DNA from 2 places in the Streptomyces sp. NPDC053474 genome. Region 2 is predicted to be linked to the other one. Evidence: predicted binding sites of a transcription regulator. Region 2 holds the regulator's gene; the other holds the start of a gene.
What was found. The regulator HspR, encoded in region 2, represses chaperone genes until heat shock. The targets are predictions, from matches to a motif close to TTGAGNNNNNNNNNCTCAA.
Positions count from the first base shown of each region.

Region 1: dnaK (molecular chaperone DnaK) is a predicted target of HspR. The motif match lies at 5,141-5,159, and genes of this name have one in related genera.

Region 1 covers NZ_JBITXV010000020.1:51,171-58,890, reverse strand. The annotation lists gene ACIG3E_RS35365 (class I SAM-dependent methyltransferase) at 10-756, opposite strand; gene ACIG3E_RS35360 (4a-hydroxytetrahydrobiopterin dehydratase) at 780-1,112, opposite strand; gene ACIG3E_RS35355 (ADP-ribosylglycohydrolase family protein) at 1,181-2,257, opposite strand; gene ACIG3E_RS35350 (helix-turn-helix domain-containing protein) at 2,312-3,187, shown strand; gene dnaK (molecular chaperone DnaK) at 3,198-5,090, opposite strand; gene ACIG3E_RS35340 (OsmC family peroxiredoxin) at 5,270-5,695, opposite strand; gene ACIG3E_RS35335 (DUF6345 domain-containing protein) at 6,347-7,720, shown strand, end outside.
Region 2 covers NZ_JBITXV010000002.1:260,238-267,957, forward strand. The annotation lists gene ACIG3E_RS04735 (LuxR C-terminal-related transcriptional regulator) at 1-549, shown strand, start outside; gene ACIG3E_RS04740 (LuxR C-terminal-related transcriptional regulator) at 610-1,587, shown strand; gene ACIG3E_RS04745 (hypothetical protein) at 1,622-2,038, opposite strand; gene ACIG3E_RS04750 (LuxR C-terminal-related transcriptional regulator) at 2,541-3,569, shown strand; gene ACIG3E_RS04755 (LuxR C-terminal-related transcriptional regulator) at 3,584-4,633, shown strand; gene ACIG3E_RS04760 (hypothetical protein) at 4,850-5,356, opposite strand; gene ACIG3E_RS04765 (heat shock protein transcriptional repressor HspR) at 5,597-6,052, opposite strand; gene dnaJ (molecular chaperone DnaJ) at 6,057-7,244, opposite strand; gene grpE (nucleotide exchange factor GrpE) at 7,365-7,720, opposite strand, start outside.

The DNA.
Region 1 (7,720 bases), on a different contig from region 2:
CCAGGGCCTTCACCCAGGGGCGCCCTTCGTGAACGCGCGCAGCGCGAACTCCGGGTCGGGCCGCCGCACGTCCTGGTCCGGCAGCCGCGCGAGCCGCTCCGCGTACTCCCGTGCCATCGCGCTGTCCGTCGGGATGCTGGTGAACCAGCCGCGGAACAGGTCCTCCGCGGTGCTGCGCGGGCTGCGGCCCTGGCCGTGGCCGGTGAAGCGGGCGCGGCCCGCGGGGGTCAGCCCGCACGCCGCGGCGTAGCCCTCGACGCGGGCGGCCCCGTCCACGGGCTCACGGACGGGGCGGCCCGCCAGGACGGCGTCGATGTCGCTGCCCACGTCGTGGGACGCGGCCTTGTCGACGGTGGTGACGTAGCGGCCGCCGGGCCTGAGGACCCGGGCGCACTCCGCCACCACGGCCGCGGCCTGTGCGGGATCGGCGAACAGGTGCAGCAGCCAGACCGTGGCCACCGCGTCGAACGCGCCGTCGGGGAAGGGCAGTCGGCGGCTGTCCCCCAGGACGACGGCGCCCGGAACGCGCTCGGCGGCCATGCGGGCCATGGCGTACGTGGCGTCCACCCCGGTCACGCCGAGGCCCGGCCGGTCGGCGAGCCGCCGGGTGACGAGGCCCGTGCCGCAGGCCACGTCGAGCAGGGTGCGGGTGCCCGGCGCCAGCAGCGAGAGGACCGCATCGGCCGCGGCGGCGGCCCTAGGCTCGCCGCCGCGCGACGCGTCGTAGCGGACGGCCTCCTTGGCGTAGTCGAGCATGACGCCGCCCGGCCCGTCGGTCGTCACGCGGCACCATGGCCGGGCGCCAGCTCCTCGACCCTGCGGGCGAGTTCGAAGTCGCGCTCGGTGAGGGCGCCGCCCGCGCTGTGGGTGCACACCGCGAGCGCCACCGTGTCGTAGCCGAGGGTGATCTCGGCATGGTGGTCGAGCTCCTGCTGCACCTGGGAGACGTGGACGACGAGCGCGGTGGCCGCGTAGTGCGAGCCGAGGCGGTAGGAGCGGGTGAGGACGCTCCCGGAGGTGCCCGCGCCGCCCGTGTCCTGGGTGACGGACCAGCCGGGCAGCTCGGCGAGCCGGTCCTCGATCTCCTTCTGCGACAGCGGTTCGAGAGGCATGGCCGCGCTCCTTCCTTGGTGTCGGGGGTGCGCTGTCAGCCTGCCACAACGCGTCGCGGGCACGGCACTCAGCGGCGCGCGCATTCCGTCGCGAGGTCGTCCGCGAGCGCCGCGATCACCGCCCGGCCCTCGACGGCTTTCAGCCAGTCGGCCGGAAGGCCGTGGTCGCCGTGGAGCGCGCCGAGCAGATTGCCGCAGACCGAGCCGGTGGAGTCGCTGTCGCCCGAGTGGTTCACGGCAAGGGTCAGGGCGTCCTCGGCCCGGGGCGCGGCCAGGGCCGCGTACACCGCGATGGCGAGGGCCTCCTCGGCGATCCAGCCCGCGCCCAGGGACTCCACCCGGGCGGCGTCCGGCTCCCCCTCGGCGGCCAGGTCGACGGCGCGGGCGAGCGCGGTGGATGTCTCCTCGTGCCCGGGGTACCGGGCGAGCAGCCGCAGGGTGCGCAGGACCGCGCCCTCCAGCGAGTCCCCCGCGACCAGGTGCGCCACGATCGCGGCGAGCGCGCCCGCGGCGTAGGAGCCGGTGGGGTGGCCGTGGGTGATCCGCGCGCAGCGCGCGGCGAGCTCGAAGGCCCGCCCGGCGGGGGCGCGGGTGAGCCCGAAGGGCGCGGAACGCATGACGGTGCCGCAGCCCTTGGACTCCGGGTTGACCGGCCCGGGCGGCCCGAGCGGGGCGCGCGGGTCGGGCGCGTGCGCGTGGGCCAGGCCGCTGAGGCAGGCGTTGCCGGGCGCGCGGCGGGCGTAGAGCCAGGCCTCGGCGGCGAGGCCGCCGCGTGTCTGTGCCGCTGGGCCCGGCCGCTGCTGGGTGTCCAGCCAGCGCAGATACGCCTGAAGGACGAGCTGGGGCGCCGCGCCGCCGATGCCCTTGCGGCGCTCGCGCGCGTGGGCGGCCTCCAGGGCCTCCACGGTGAACAGCGTCATCTGGGTGTCGTCGCTGATCCGCCACACGCCGTCGGCGTCGGGCAGCGGGCCGGTCACGCCGCGCGGGCCGTGGGCGGCGCGGATGGCCGCCAGCGAGTCGAACTCGACGGCGTAGCCGAGCGCGTCACCGATCGCGCCGCCCAGCAGACAGCCGCGCACCCGTGCCCGGTAGCTGGCGGCGGCCTCCCACGACAGCGGGTCCCACGGGTTGTTCACGCCGGTCATGCACCACTCTTCTTCGCGTTCGCCATGCGGGGCTCCTCGATTACCGTCAGGGGTATGACAACTCTGGCTCCCGACAGGCGGAACGGCAAAGGCGGTGCCCCGCGCGCGGGCACGGCCTCCGAGGCGGGCACGGCCTCCGGGGCGGGCACGGCCTCCGAGGTGGGCGCGCTGCTGCGCGGCTGGCGCCAGGAGCGGCGCGTCAGCCAGCTGGAGCTGGCGCTGCGCGCGGATTCCTCGGCGCGGCACATCAGCTTCGTGGAGACGGGCCGCTCCAAGCCGAGCGAGGAGTTCGTCCTGAAGCTCGCCGAGCACCTGGACGTGCCCGTGCGCGAGCGCAACGCGCTGCTGCTCGCGGCCGGGTACGCGCCCCGCTTCCGGCAGACCCCGCTCGACGACCCGTCGATGGGCGCGCTGCGCGCGGGCCTTGAGCGGCTGCTCCAGGGCTACGAACCGTATCCGGCTTTGGTCGTCGACGCGACGTACGACGTGGTCGCCGCGAACCGCGGCATCGCCTCGCTCCTCGACGGCCTGCCCGAGCACCTGCTCGCGCCGCCCCTGAACGCGATGCGGCTCGTGCTGCACCCCGAGGGGCTCGCCCCGAGAATCCGCAACCTGCGGGAGTGGCGCGGGCATCTGCTGCACCAGATGGAGCGGCAGATCGCGCTCCAGCGCTCGGGCGCGCTGCGCGCCCTGTACGAGGAGGTGGCGGCCTACCCGGTCCTCGACCCGGGCGAGGACACGGCGGCGGACGGGCAGGTGCCGCACTTCGCGCTGCCGCTCAGGATCGAGCACGAGGGCCGGGTGCTGTCCTTCATCTCCTCGATCTCGACGTTCAACACGCCGATGGACGTGACCGTCGCCGAGCTGGCCGTCGAGACCCTGCTGCCCGCCGACCCGGCGACGGTCAAGTACCTCCAGGACCGGGGGTAGCCGGGCCCGCTCAGGAGGCGCCAGGACCGCCCTTCGTCCCGCTGTCGCCGCCCTTCCCGGCCTCCTCGTCGTCGACGATCTCCGCCTCGACCACGCCCTCGTCGGCGGGGTCCCGGGCGCCCGAGTCCTGGGGCGCCGCCGTGCTCCCGGCGGCGCCCGCGGCCGCGTACATGGCCTGCCCCATCCGCTGGCTGACCGCGGCGAGCTTCTCGGCACCCGCGCGGACGGCGTGGGTGTCGCCGCCGTCGAGGGTGCTCTTCAACTCGGCGGCGGCCGCCTCCACTTCGGCCTTGGTGTCGGCGGGGATCCGCTCGCCGTTCTCGCTCAGGAACCGCTCGGTCTGGTAGACGAGCTGCTCGGCCTGGTTGCGGGTCTCGGCGGCCTCGCGCCGCTTGCGGTCCTCCTCGGCGTACTGCTCGGCCTCGCGGACCATCCGGTCGATGTCGTCCTTGGGCAGCGCGGAGCCGCCCGTGACCGTCATGCGCTGCTCGCGCCCGGTGGCCTCGTCCTTCGCCGAGACGTGCATGATCCCGTCGGCGTCGATGTCGAAGGTGACCTCGATCTTGGGCACCCCGCGCGGCGCGGGCGGAAGTCCGGTCAGGTCGAAGACGCCGAGCTTCTTGTTGTACGCGGCGATCTCGCGCTCCCCCTGGAAGACCTGGATGCCGACCGAGGGCTGGTTGTCCTCGGCGGTGGAGAAGGTCTCCGAACGGCGCGTGGGGATGGTCGTGTTGCGCTCGATGAGCTTGGTCATGATGCCGCCCTTGGTCTCGATGCCGAGCGACAGCGGGGTCACGTCGAGCAGCAGGACGTCCTTGACGTCACCGCGGATCACGCCCGCCTGGAGCGCCGCGCCGAGGGCGACGACCTCGTCGGGATTGACGCCCTTGTGCGGGTCCTTGCCGGTCAGCTCCTTGACCAGGTCCGTGACCGCGGGCATGCGGGTGGAGCCGCCCACGAGGATGACGTGGTCGATCGCGGAGAGCTGGACGCCCGCGTCCTTGACCGCTTGGTGGAAGGGGCCCTTGCAGCGGTCGAGCAGATCCGCGGTGAGCTCCTGCAGCTGGACCCGGGTGAGCTTCTCGACGAGGTGCAGCGGCCCGTCCGCGGAGGCCGTGATGTAGGGCAGGTTGATGTCGGTCTCACCGGCCGAGGAGAGCTCGATCTTCGCCTTCTCCGCGCCCTCGCGCAGGCGTTGCAGCGCCATCTTGTCCCGGGCGAGGTCGATGCCGTACGCGTTCTTGAACTGCCTGACGAGGTGTTCGACGATGCGCTGGTCCCAGTCGTCGCCGCCGAGCCGCGTGTCGCCGTTGGTGGCCTTGACCTCGATGACGCCCTCGCCCATCTCCAGGAGCGACACGTCGAAGGTGCCGCCGCCGAGGTCGAAGACCAGGACGGTCTGGTCGTCGCCCTTGTCGAGGCCGTAGGCGAGCGCGGCCGCCGTCGGCTCGTTGACGATCCGCAGGACGTTGAGGCCCGCGATCCCGCCCGCCTCCTTGGTGGCCTGGCGCTGGGCGTCGTCGAAGTACGCGGGCACGGTGACCACGGCGTCGGTGACGTCCTCGCCGAGGTAGGCCTCGGCGTCCCGCTTGAGCTTCTGCAGCACGCGCGCGGACAGCTCCTGCGCGGTGTACCGGTGGCCGTCCACCGCGCCGCTCTCCGGGAAGCCCCAGGCCGGGTCGCCCATGTGGCGCTTGACGGAGCGCGCGGTGCGCTCCACGTTCGTCACCGCCTGGCGCTTGGCGACCTCCCCGACGAGCACGTCGCCGCTCTTGGCGAAGGCGACGACCGAGGGGGTGGTGCGGGCGCCCTCCGCGTTCGCGATGACGGTGGGCTCGCCGCCCTCCAGGACGGCGACCACGGAGTTGGTCGTGCCGAGATCGATGCCGACCGCACGTGCCATGTCCAACAACCCCTTCCGACGCGGTGACACTCCGCCCTCCAGCACAAAACTTGAGCGGGCTCTTGTCAATGCCGCGTACGGGGCCGTGCCCGGGAGGGCCCGGCGGGGGCTTCGGACACGACGAAGCCGCCGCCCCGGCGCGCGGGGTCGGCGGCTTCAACCGCGGTGCGGGCGGCGGGTCAGGCCAGCTTCGCCGACAGCGTGATGGTCGTGCCCGTGAGCGCCTGGCTGACCGGGCAGTTGGCCTTGGCGTTCTCGGCGGCGGCGGTGAAGGCCGCCTCGTCGAGGCCCGGCACCTCGCCCTCGACGGTGAGGTGGATGCCGGTGATGCCGGTGCCCGGCTGGAAGGTCACGTCGGCGGACGTGAAGAGCTTGGTGGGCGGGGTGCCCGCACCGGTCAGGCCGTGGGACAGCGCCATCGAGAAGCAGCTGGAGTGCGCGGCGGCGATGAGCTCCTCGGGGCTCGTCTTGCCGTTCGCCTCCTCGGCGCGGGACGGCCAGGACACGGCCTGCTGCCCGATGCCCGAGGAGTCGAAGGTCACCGTGCCGGAGCCCTCGGTCAGGCTGCCTTCCCAGACCGTGTGTGCGGAGCGCGTGGTAGCCACGATGCCAAATCCCTTCGGTGGAGTTCCGTGGCCTCCATCCGATCACACTCCGGAGGAAATCGCGGCGTACGGGGTCGGTACGGAGCCGTAAGAAGGATCACCCGGGAGGGGCCCGGCGGGCGCACACCACCGGCGCGCACCGAGCCTGACGCATCAACTGATCACCTACGTACCAAAGTTGCACTCGATGGGGGGAAAGTAAGCCCTCACCGAAACGAGCACGGAAGCCGCCCGGGAAGTCGACGCGGAAGCCGTCACACGAGAGCGGGCGCGGCCACCGTCGCGACAGCGGCGGCCGCGGGGCCCGCCGCGCACCGGCTCACCCTCGTCACCGGTGGCACGGCCGAGGGGTTCTCGACGCCTGCCTCGGCCGGTAGACGGCAAGTAGACAGCCTCCGTTTTCCGCCAACCGCGCGACCCCCTCACCGTGTTCGAGGGGGCCGCGCTGGTGCGCGGGGCCTGTCCGAAAAGGGCAGCGGCGAATGCCCTGGCCAGCGGGGCTGCAGGGGCGGCGCGGCACCCCCGTGGCGCGTTCCCTATGGCCGGAATGTCACCTGGGCAAGGCCCTCCGGCAGTGACACTTTTAGGCCCCCTCGACCGCGTGCGTCTCAGCCACGCGACGGGGAGAACCCAGGGGGTAAGGCCATGCGCATGATCTACACGGACCGCGGTCCGTCACCTCTCGAACCGGAGAAGCCCGGCGCGGCCGGGGAGCGGGACTCGACGCTCGGCCTGTGGGGGGCGTTCAGCGTCGAGAAGTTCGCCGACGCCTCACCGCTGTACTACACGCACGAGGACGCCCGCGGCTGGCTGGACTTCCTGCAGAGGTCCGCCGACCGCAACTTCTGGTTCGCCGACGCGGGCGTCCAGGTATGGGCGTACGAGGAGGCATTCGACAACTGGCAGGACCGCTACGGCATGGACGCGGTCTGCGCGGTGTACCACTCGGGCCACGGCACCATGGACGGCGACGGCGTCTTCATGGCACCGCTCGGCGCGGCCTGGGAGGGCCGCACCCGCGCGTACTCCAACCGGATGGCGCTCGGCAACGAGAAGGCACGGTATGTCTTCTGGTCCACGTGCTTCTCGCTGCGGGTCCTCGGCGGGCACTCGCCGATCCGCACCTGGGGCGGGCCCAACCTCGGCTTCCGCATGCTCTTCGGCTTCGAGACGACGAGCGTGGACAACCCGGACTACGGCAGCAAGTTCTGGGCGAAGTGGCAGTCCGGGCAGACGTTCGCCGAGGCCTGGCTGAACGCGAGCTGGGACATCTCCGTGCACCAGGCCCCGTCGGTGTGCGCGGTCGGCGCCACGCAGGCCGAGGCCGTGGACCGGCTCAACACCGAACGCTACCTCTACCGGCCCGCCGTGTCGGACGCCTGGTACGCCTGGCGCTGGTACTACGCCCGCGCCGCGCTCGCCGGGGAGCCGGTCGCGCTGCCGCAGGGCGCGCAGACGGTGCAGCTCGCGCCGCGCGAGCCGAGCGTCGAGCTGGCCGCGGCGGGCCGCATGGCCTCCTTCCCGGCCGCCGCTCTCGAAGAGGTGCAGGTCGACCACCAGGGCGTGCTGAGCGCCAGTTCCGGCGACCGCACGGTCTCGACAGGGCCCAAGGCGGTGCGCTGGGCGCGCCTGGCCGAGCCCAACCAGCGCAACACCACGGCGCTGCCCACCGAGCGGGCCGTCGAGCTGGCGCGGGCCTTCGCCGAAGAACACGCCGACGGCGCCGAACTGACCCTCGACGGCGTGCACGACCTGATGCAGAACTCCGGCACGAAGGACGGCTCGGAGATCGGCGCCCCCACCACCCTGGCCACGTACGTCACGTTCCGGCAGACCTTCGACGGAGTGCCGGTCATCACGCCGGACCGCGGCGTCATCCGGGTCGGCCTCGACAACGACGGCACGGTCGTGCGGGCGCAGCTGTCCACGCGGCAGGCCACGGGCGCCCGGCGAGAGCCGAGCAGCCAGGTCGCGCCGCCCGCGGCCGAGGGCGCGCGGGGCGCCGGGGCCCCGCCGCTCGCGGAC
Region 2 (7,720 bases):
CGCTCCCCCGAGATACTGGCCGACGCGCTCCCGCGCGAGCAGGAGTTCCTGTCCCGCGGCTGCCGCATGCGCACGCTGTACCAGCACACCACCCGCCACTCCCTGCCCGCCCTGGCACACTACGAACAGCTAGACGGCGACGTAGAGGTCCGCACGCTCAACGAAGTAACCGAGCGCATGGTCGTCCTGGACCACACGGTGGCATTCATACCGGCGAGCAAGGACCGCACGGCGGCCCTGGAGATACGCCAGCCCGCGATCGTCGACTACCTCATCACCACCTTCGAACGACTGTGGCGCCTCGCGACCCCCATGTACCCGCACGCGGCCCAGCTCCCCGCGGAGAACGGGGTCACGACCCGCCAGCGGGCCATCGCCGAGCTCCTCATCGAGGGCCTCACGGACACCGAGATAGCCGAGCGGCTCGGCATGAACGTGCGTACCGCACGCGAACACATCGCGAAGCTCGCCGCGATCCTCGGCAGCAACAGCCGCGCACAACTCGGATATCTCATTGGCCAGTCAGGAATCCTGAACCAGAATCACTAGCTGCTGAGCGTGGGAGCCGGCGGGGACCGGCGCCGGCGAGCCGTGAGGAGGGGCAGCGACGTGGCGAGGGATCACAGTCCGCACGGCGCCGGGGAGCTGTGCGGAGTGGGCAGGGCCACGTACGTCCGCGCCCTCCAGGACGGCGGCGTCCCGGCCGCCGACGCCGACCGGGCCCCCTGCGTCGTCGACCTCGGGCTGCTCAGGACCGACCCCCGCGACGCCGCCCGGCTGCTTCCCGTCGCCCCGTCCGTCGCGCTGCCCCGGCTCCTGCACGCCCTCGACGCCGGCGTCACCGACGAGCGCGCCCGGCAGCGGCGGCTCGCCGAGGCCTTCGCCCCGCTGATGACCCTCGGGGAGGGGCAGTTCACGGGGGCCCGCTCGCCGGGCGCCACCGTCCTCAAGGGCCTGTCCCGCATCAACGAGGCCATCGACCACGCCGCCGCCGGTGCCAGCCGGGAGGCCCTCGCCATCCAGCCCGGCGGCAGGCGGGTCCAGGAGACCCTGGAGCAGGCGGTGCCGCGCGCGGACGGCCTCCTCTCCCGCGGTGGCCGGATGCGCTCGCTCTACCCGCACACCGGCCTGCACGCCTGCCCCGTGTACGCCTACTTCCAGCGGCTCGACGGCGACGTGGAGGCCCGCACCCTGACGGAACCGCCCGGGCGGCTGCTCGTGTTCGACCGCTCCGTCGCCTTCATCCCGGCGGGCGAGAGCCGGGACGTGGCCCTGCGGATACACCAGCCCGCCGTCATCTCCTACCTGGTGACCACCTTCAAGCTGCTGTGGCAGCTCGCCACGCCCATGTGGCCGGACGCCGCCCCCGAGCCGCCCCGGCAGGGCATCACCCCCCGCCAGCTCGCCATCGCCGAGCTGCTCACCGAGGGCCTCACCGACACCGAGATCGCCGCCCGGCTCGGGATGAACGTACGGACGGCCCGGGTGCACATCGCCAAGCTGTCGGCCGTCCTGCACAGCCAGAGCCGGGCCCAGCTCGGCTATCTCATCGGGCAGTCGGGCATCCTCGGCGAGGGCCGGGCCTAGGGGCCGCCCGAGGGGCCCGGCCGACCGGCCCGGCCTAGATGGCCCGCTGGAGCGGCAGGCCGACCGCGCGCAGGGCCTCGCGCACCACGCGCTCCCCGTCCAGGCTGTCGGCGCCCAGGTCGAGCACCGCCGACTGCTCCCACCGCACCGAGGAGGGGCGCCCCATGCTCACCCGCCACACCACGGCGGGCGCGGCGCCCTCGCCCCGGGTGTCCAGGGCGATGTTCAGGACCCGCACCACGGAGACCTTCGCCACCACCTGGAGCGGGAAGTCACCGGCGAGCAGCTGGCGGTCGACGACCCAGGTCACCGGGTAGCCACGGCCGTTGAGGTCGTCGGCGATCACGTGCATGGCGGCCGCGTGGCGGTCGGGCGTGCGGGACGCGGCGGCGCGCCCCGGCGTCGCGTCCCGGCCCGAGGGCTCGGCGGGGCGCACCCCGGCTGCCTCCATGTCGCCATCACCTCACCGTTCAGGGGCCGTTGGCGTTCGGGTCCGGTCGGCCACGAAGAGCGGGACCACGTGGCGCGCTCCCCGCGAGCTCACGGGTTCCGACAGGAGCACCGTGACGGTCACAGCTCCGCGAACCGGTCGTCCTACGCGACGAGGTCCCCCTGGGCGCTCACGTCGCGCGGGGAAATCCCCGCGGCCCGGTCTCCTCCCCTCCTGCCCCCCTTTCTCCGCGCGCGGGCACTCGGCTCCACGGGCGCGTTCTCTGCACCATAAGCCCAAGGGCGGCACCGACCAATGGAGCCGCCCGCGCGTCCGGTGCGCCGCGAGGCCCGGTCCCCGGCGCCGGTGGTGTCCGTGCCGCGCGGTGGCACGCGAGCGGGACGGACAGGCCGGGGGACGCCCCGCCACAGGCTTGCCGCCGCCCCGCCATTGAAGGCGGTTGCCGCGTTGGCGACAATGGCCCCTCACGTGCCGTACCGGCGGGAGGAGCAAGGGGAGCGCCGTGCCGGACGGAGCGATGCGCGAGACGGACACGGGCCCTTGGGCCCACCCGCCGCACGGCCCCGACGACCTCTGCGAGCAGGGACGGGCCCTGTACGCCCGGGCCCTGCACGACGGCCGCGTCCCCGCCGACGCGGCCCACGCCGACTGTCTGCGCCCCTTCGGCCTGCTGCGCGCGGACCCGGCGGGCGACCCGGCGTGGCTGGTGCCCGCCGCGCCCGTCGTGGCCCTGCCCCGGCTCCTTGAGGACATCGAGCAGCGCGTGGCACGGCACCGCGCCCGGGCCGCCCGGCTCGCGGCCGCCTTCGAGCCGCTCATCCTGGCCGAGCCGGTTCCCGACCCGGACTCGGCGGCGGCGCACCTCACCGTCCTCCAGGGCGTACCGAGGATCAGGACGGCCGTGCGGCAGGCCCTCGCCGACGCCCGCGAGGAGCTGCTCGCGGTCCAGCCCAGCGGCCCGCGACCGCGCCTGCTGCCCCACGACGAGCCGTGGCGCATGGCCGAGTTCGTCGCGCGCGGCGGGCAGCTGCGCACCCTCGCCCGGCCGCCGCGCGGCGGCGCGCCGCCGCGGACGCATCCGCTGGGGCCCGCCGTCGACGGCGAGGCCCGCACGCTCGACGAACTCCCGCCCTGTCTCATCCTCCTCGACCGGCGCGTCGCGTTCATCCCGGCGGACCCCGGCGGCGAGATCTCCTTCGAAGTGCGCTCGCCCGCACTCATCTCGTACGTCGCGAGCGCCTTCGACATTCTCTGGCGGCTCGCGCGGCCGCTGTACCGGGAAGACGCCCCGCCGCTGCCCGACAAGGCGATCTCACCGGTGCAGCTGGAGATCGCACGCCTTCTCACCGAAGGCCTCACCGACACGGAAATCGCCACGCGCACGGATCTGAACGTCCGTACCGTACGCGTCCACATCGCCAAGGTGGCGCAGGTGCTCGGCAGTACGAGCCGGGCCCAACTCGGCTTCCTCATCAGCCAGTCCGGAATACTCGAACGCCATGCCTCACGGCGTTTCTCCCCCGGCCGGTGAGCGGGAGGACCGGCATGCCCCCGAGGGACGAGCGCCACCGCCCGCACGGGGCCGACACGTGGTGCGCCGCGGGGGCCGCGCTCTACGCCCGGGCCCTGCGCGAGCGCCGCGTACCCGCGCGGGACGCGGAACACGCGCCCTGCCTCGTCGACTTCGGCCTCCTGCACCCCGACCTCGACGACATGGCGTGGCTGCTGCCCAGCGCCCCCTCGCGCGCCCTGCTGCGGCTGCTGCGCGGCATCGAGGAGGACGTGGCGCACGAACGGCGCCGCGAGGCCGAGCTGACCGCCGCGTTCGAGCCGCTGCTCGCCCTCGCGCGCCCGGCGGCGGAGCAGACGGCCGCACCTTCCCCACCGGCCGCTGGCCCGCCCGCGATCACCCTGCTCAGGGGCCTGCCCCGGATCACCGACGCCGTCTGCCGGGCCGCGGACGCCTGCGCCAACGAGGCCCTGACCGTGCAGCCCGGCGGCTTCCACCGCGTCTGGGACCTGGGCGCGGCGCCGCCGCGCGAACAGCCGCTGCTGTCCCGCGGCTGCCGGCTGCGCACCCTGTACCAGCACACGGCCCGGCACGCCTTCCCCGTGCTCGCCCGCTTCGAGGAGCTGGCGGGCGACGTGGAGGTCCGCACGCTGAGCGAGGTCACGGCCCAGCTCGTCGTCTTCGACCGCGCCGTCGCCTTCGTCCCCGCCGACCGGGACCGCGCCCTGGCCCTGGAGATCCGCGTGCCCGCCCTGGCCGGTTATCTGGCCGCGCTCTTCGACCGCCTGTGGCGCCTGGCGACGCCCCTGTTCCCGCACCCGGCGCCGCAGCCCGCGCGGGGCGGCATAACCGCCCGCCAGCGCGCCATCGCCGAACTGCTCACCGAGGGCCTCACCGACGCGGGCATCGCCGAGCGCCTCGGCATGAACGTCCGTACCGTACGCGTCCACATCGCCAAGCTGGCCCAGGTCCTCGGCAGCACGGGCCGCACCCAACTCGGCTACCGCATCGGCCAGTCGGGCCTCCTCGGCCCCACAGGCCCGGGCGGCCCTCGCGGATCCCGCGGCCCCGGCCGTACCCGCTGAGGCACGAACGTCCGCAATTGCGGCTACTTGCCCCCGCCCCCGCCCCTTGCACCGCAACAAGTTGACGGTAGCGGAGCGTGGGCGCGGCACTGCATGGTGAGGACCGCAGCGGCTCTGTTGTGGTCTCCCCCCGCGGGGTCGCGCTTCCCTGAGGCGCTCCGGCCCGCCGCGTTCCGTGGCGGGCCGGGGCAGCCACGCGCCCCGCGGAGCGGGCGCCTACGCCTGACCCGCCCACTCCCGCAGCAGGCGCTCGCGCAGCTCGCGGCGCGGCGTGCCGCCCTCGTGCGAGCGCCCCCACTCGGCCATCGCCGACAGCGTGGTCAGCAGCGTGGCGGCCCCCTCCGTGAGCCGGGCGAGCAGGGCGCGGGACAGGTCGTACTCCTTCTGGGAGTAGCCGTACGCCGCCGCCACGTACGCGGTCAGCTCGACCTCCTGGTCGGCGGTCTCCACGCACACGGTCATCGAGGGCGCGTCCTCACCGCCGCCGAGCCCGACCGTGAGCGCCATGTCCACCACCATCCCGACCTGCCGCTTCAGCGACTTCACCGGGACGTCCTCGATGCTCAGCGCCCGTACGTCGTCCCAGAGCCACAGGCCGGACTGCTGGTGCCCGAGCCCGGCCACCCCCTCGGGTGTCAGCCGGACCCCGGGAGCGAGCCCGGACGGCTTCGAGCCCACGTACACATCGCCCTCGGCGATCCAGAACAGCCCGACCATGGCCATGGAGAATCCAGCTTTCCCGCGGAAGAAACACGACAGCCTGCCAACTATAGGAGTGCGGCGTGCCGTCCAGCGTTCCCCTGCGACTCCTCGCCGGAGCGCCCCGTCCCCCACGGACCAGCGGTTTCTCTCCCCCCACCACGTGCGCACCTCCCGTCACTCCGGGCACGACGAAGGCCGGGCGCCCGCCCCCGAGTCGTTCGGGTACGGGCGCCCGGCCTTCGCGTGCCGGACCGCGGCGGGCTACTGCTCCGGCGACCTCTTCGGTCGCCACACCACGAGCGCGCTCGCCTGCTGCACGTCCTGGTACGGCACCAGGTCGCGGCGGTAGGAGGCGTGGACCTGGGCCTCGCGCTGCTGCATCGCGGCGGCCGCGCCCTCGACGGCCGCCGACAGCTCGGCGACCCGGGACTGGAGCGCGGCGACCTGGTTCTCCAGCTCGATGATGCGCTTGATGCCCGCGAGGTTGATGCCCTCCTCCTGGGAGAGCTGCTGGACGGTGCGGAGCAGCTCGATGTCCCGGGCGGAGTACCGCCGGCCCCGGCCCGCGGTGCGGTCGGGCGAGACCAGGCCCAGGCGGTCGTACTGCCGCAGGGTCTGGGGGTGGAGACCGGAGAGCTGGGCCGCCACCGAGATGACGTACACCGGGGTCTCGTCCGTCAGCTGATACGGGTTGCGTCGGCGGCCGTCCCGCTCCATGAGGTCACGCTCCCTTCGCGGCCTTGAACAGTTCTGCCCGCGGATCGAGATCCGCAGTCGCCTTGCGGTACTCCTCCAGGGCTTCCTTCGCCTCGGGGGACAGCGTCGTCGGTACGGACACCTCCACCGTGACGAGCAGGTCGCCGGGCGTGCCGTCCTTGCGGGCGGGGCCCTTGCCGCGCACCCGCATCGTGCGCCCGTTCGGCGTGCCCGGGGGCAGCTTCAGGGTGACGGGCACGCCGCCGAGCGTGGGCACCCGCACCTCGCCGCCGAGCGCGGCCTCGGAGAGGGTCACCGGGACCGTCACCGTGAGGTTCTCGCCCCTGCGGCCGAAGACCGGGTGGGCGTCCACATGGACGACCACGTACAGATCGCCCGCGGGGCCGCCGCGCTCACCGGGAGCGCCCTTGCCGCGCAGGCGGATCCGCTGGCCGTCGCTGACGCCCGCCGGGATGCGCACCTGCATCGTCCGCGACGACTTCGCGCGGCCGCTGCCGTGGCACACCTCGCAGGGCGTCTCGGCGATCAGGCCGCGGCCCTTGCAGTCCACGCAGGGGTCGGTGAGGGAGAACCCGCCACCGCCGCCCCGGGAGACCTGGCCCGTGCCCACACAGGTGGGGCACACGCGCGGCGTGCCGTTCTTGTCGCCGGTGCCCGAGCACGCCTTGCAGGCGGCCTGCGAGGACATGCGCAGCGGAACCGTCGCGCCCTCCACCGCCTCCGTGAAGCTCAGCGTGACCTCGGACTCGATGTCCTGGCCGCGGCGCGGCTGCGTACGCGTCCCCGTGCCCGCGCCGCCGCGGTTGAACAGGCCCCCGAAGACGTCACCTAGGCCGCCGCCGAAGCCGCCGGCGCCCGCTCCACCGCCGCCCGGGGCGCCGCCTCCGAAGAGGTCGCCCAGGTCGAAGTTGAACGTGCCGCCGCCCGCTCCGGGGCCTGGCCTGAATCCGCCGTTGCCGAAGAGCGCGCGGGCCTCGTCGTACTCCTTGCGCTTCTTCGGGTCGCCGAGGACGTCGTTCGCCTCGGAGATCTCCTTGAAGCGCTCCTCGGCCTTCGCGTTGCCCTTGTTGGCGTCCGGGTGGTTCTCGCGGGCGAGCTTCCGGTACGCCTTCTTGATCTCGGCTTCGGTGGCGTCCTTGGGGACGCCGAGGACCTTGTAGAAGTCCTTCTCGATGAAGTCCTTGGTGCTCATCCCCGACGTCCCTCCTTCCTCGTCGTCAGGTCGACGCCGACGCCGACCGCGACGCCGGGTCCGCGACCATCATGGTCGCCGGGGGCCCGGCCGCGGCCGACGTCGCCGTCCGTGTCAACGTCAGCCCTTGTCCGGGCCACCGTTCTCCTTGTTCTCGGCCTTGTCGGCCTGGTCGGCGGGCTGGCCCGCGTCCTTGGCCTCGGCCTGGTCCGCGGCGGCGGGCGTCTCGACCTCGCCGTCGGCGCCGTCGGCCGCGTCCGGCTTCACCGTCTGCGCGCCGGGCTGCGGCTCCGCCACCGCCACGCGGGCGGGACGGATGACGCGCTCGCCGATGCGATACCCCGGCTGGAGGATCGCGACGCACGTCGTCTCCGTGACGTCCGGTGCGTAGCTGTGCATCAGGGCCTCGTGGATCGTCGGGTCGAAGGGCTCGCCCTCCTTGCCGAACTGCTGGAGGCCCATCTTGGCGACGACGG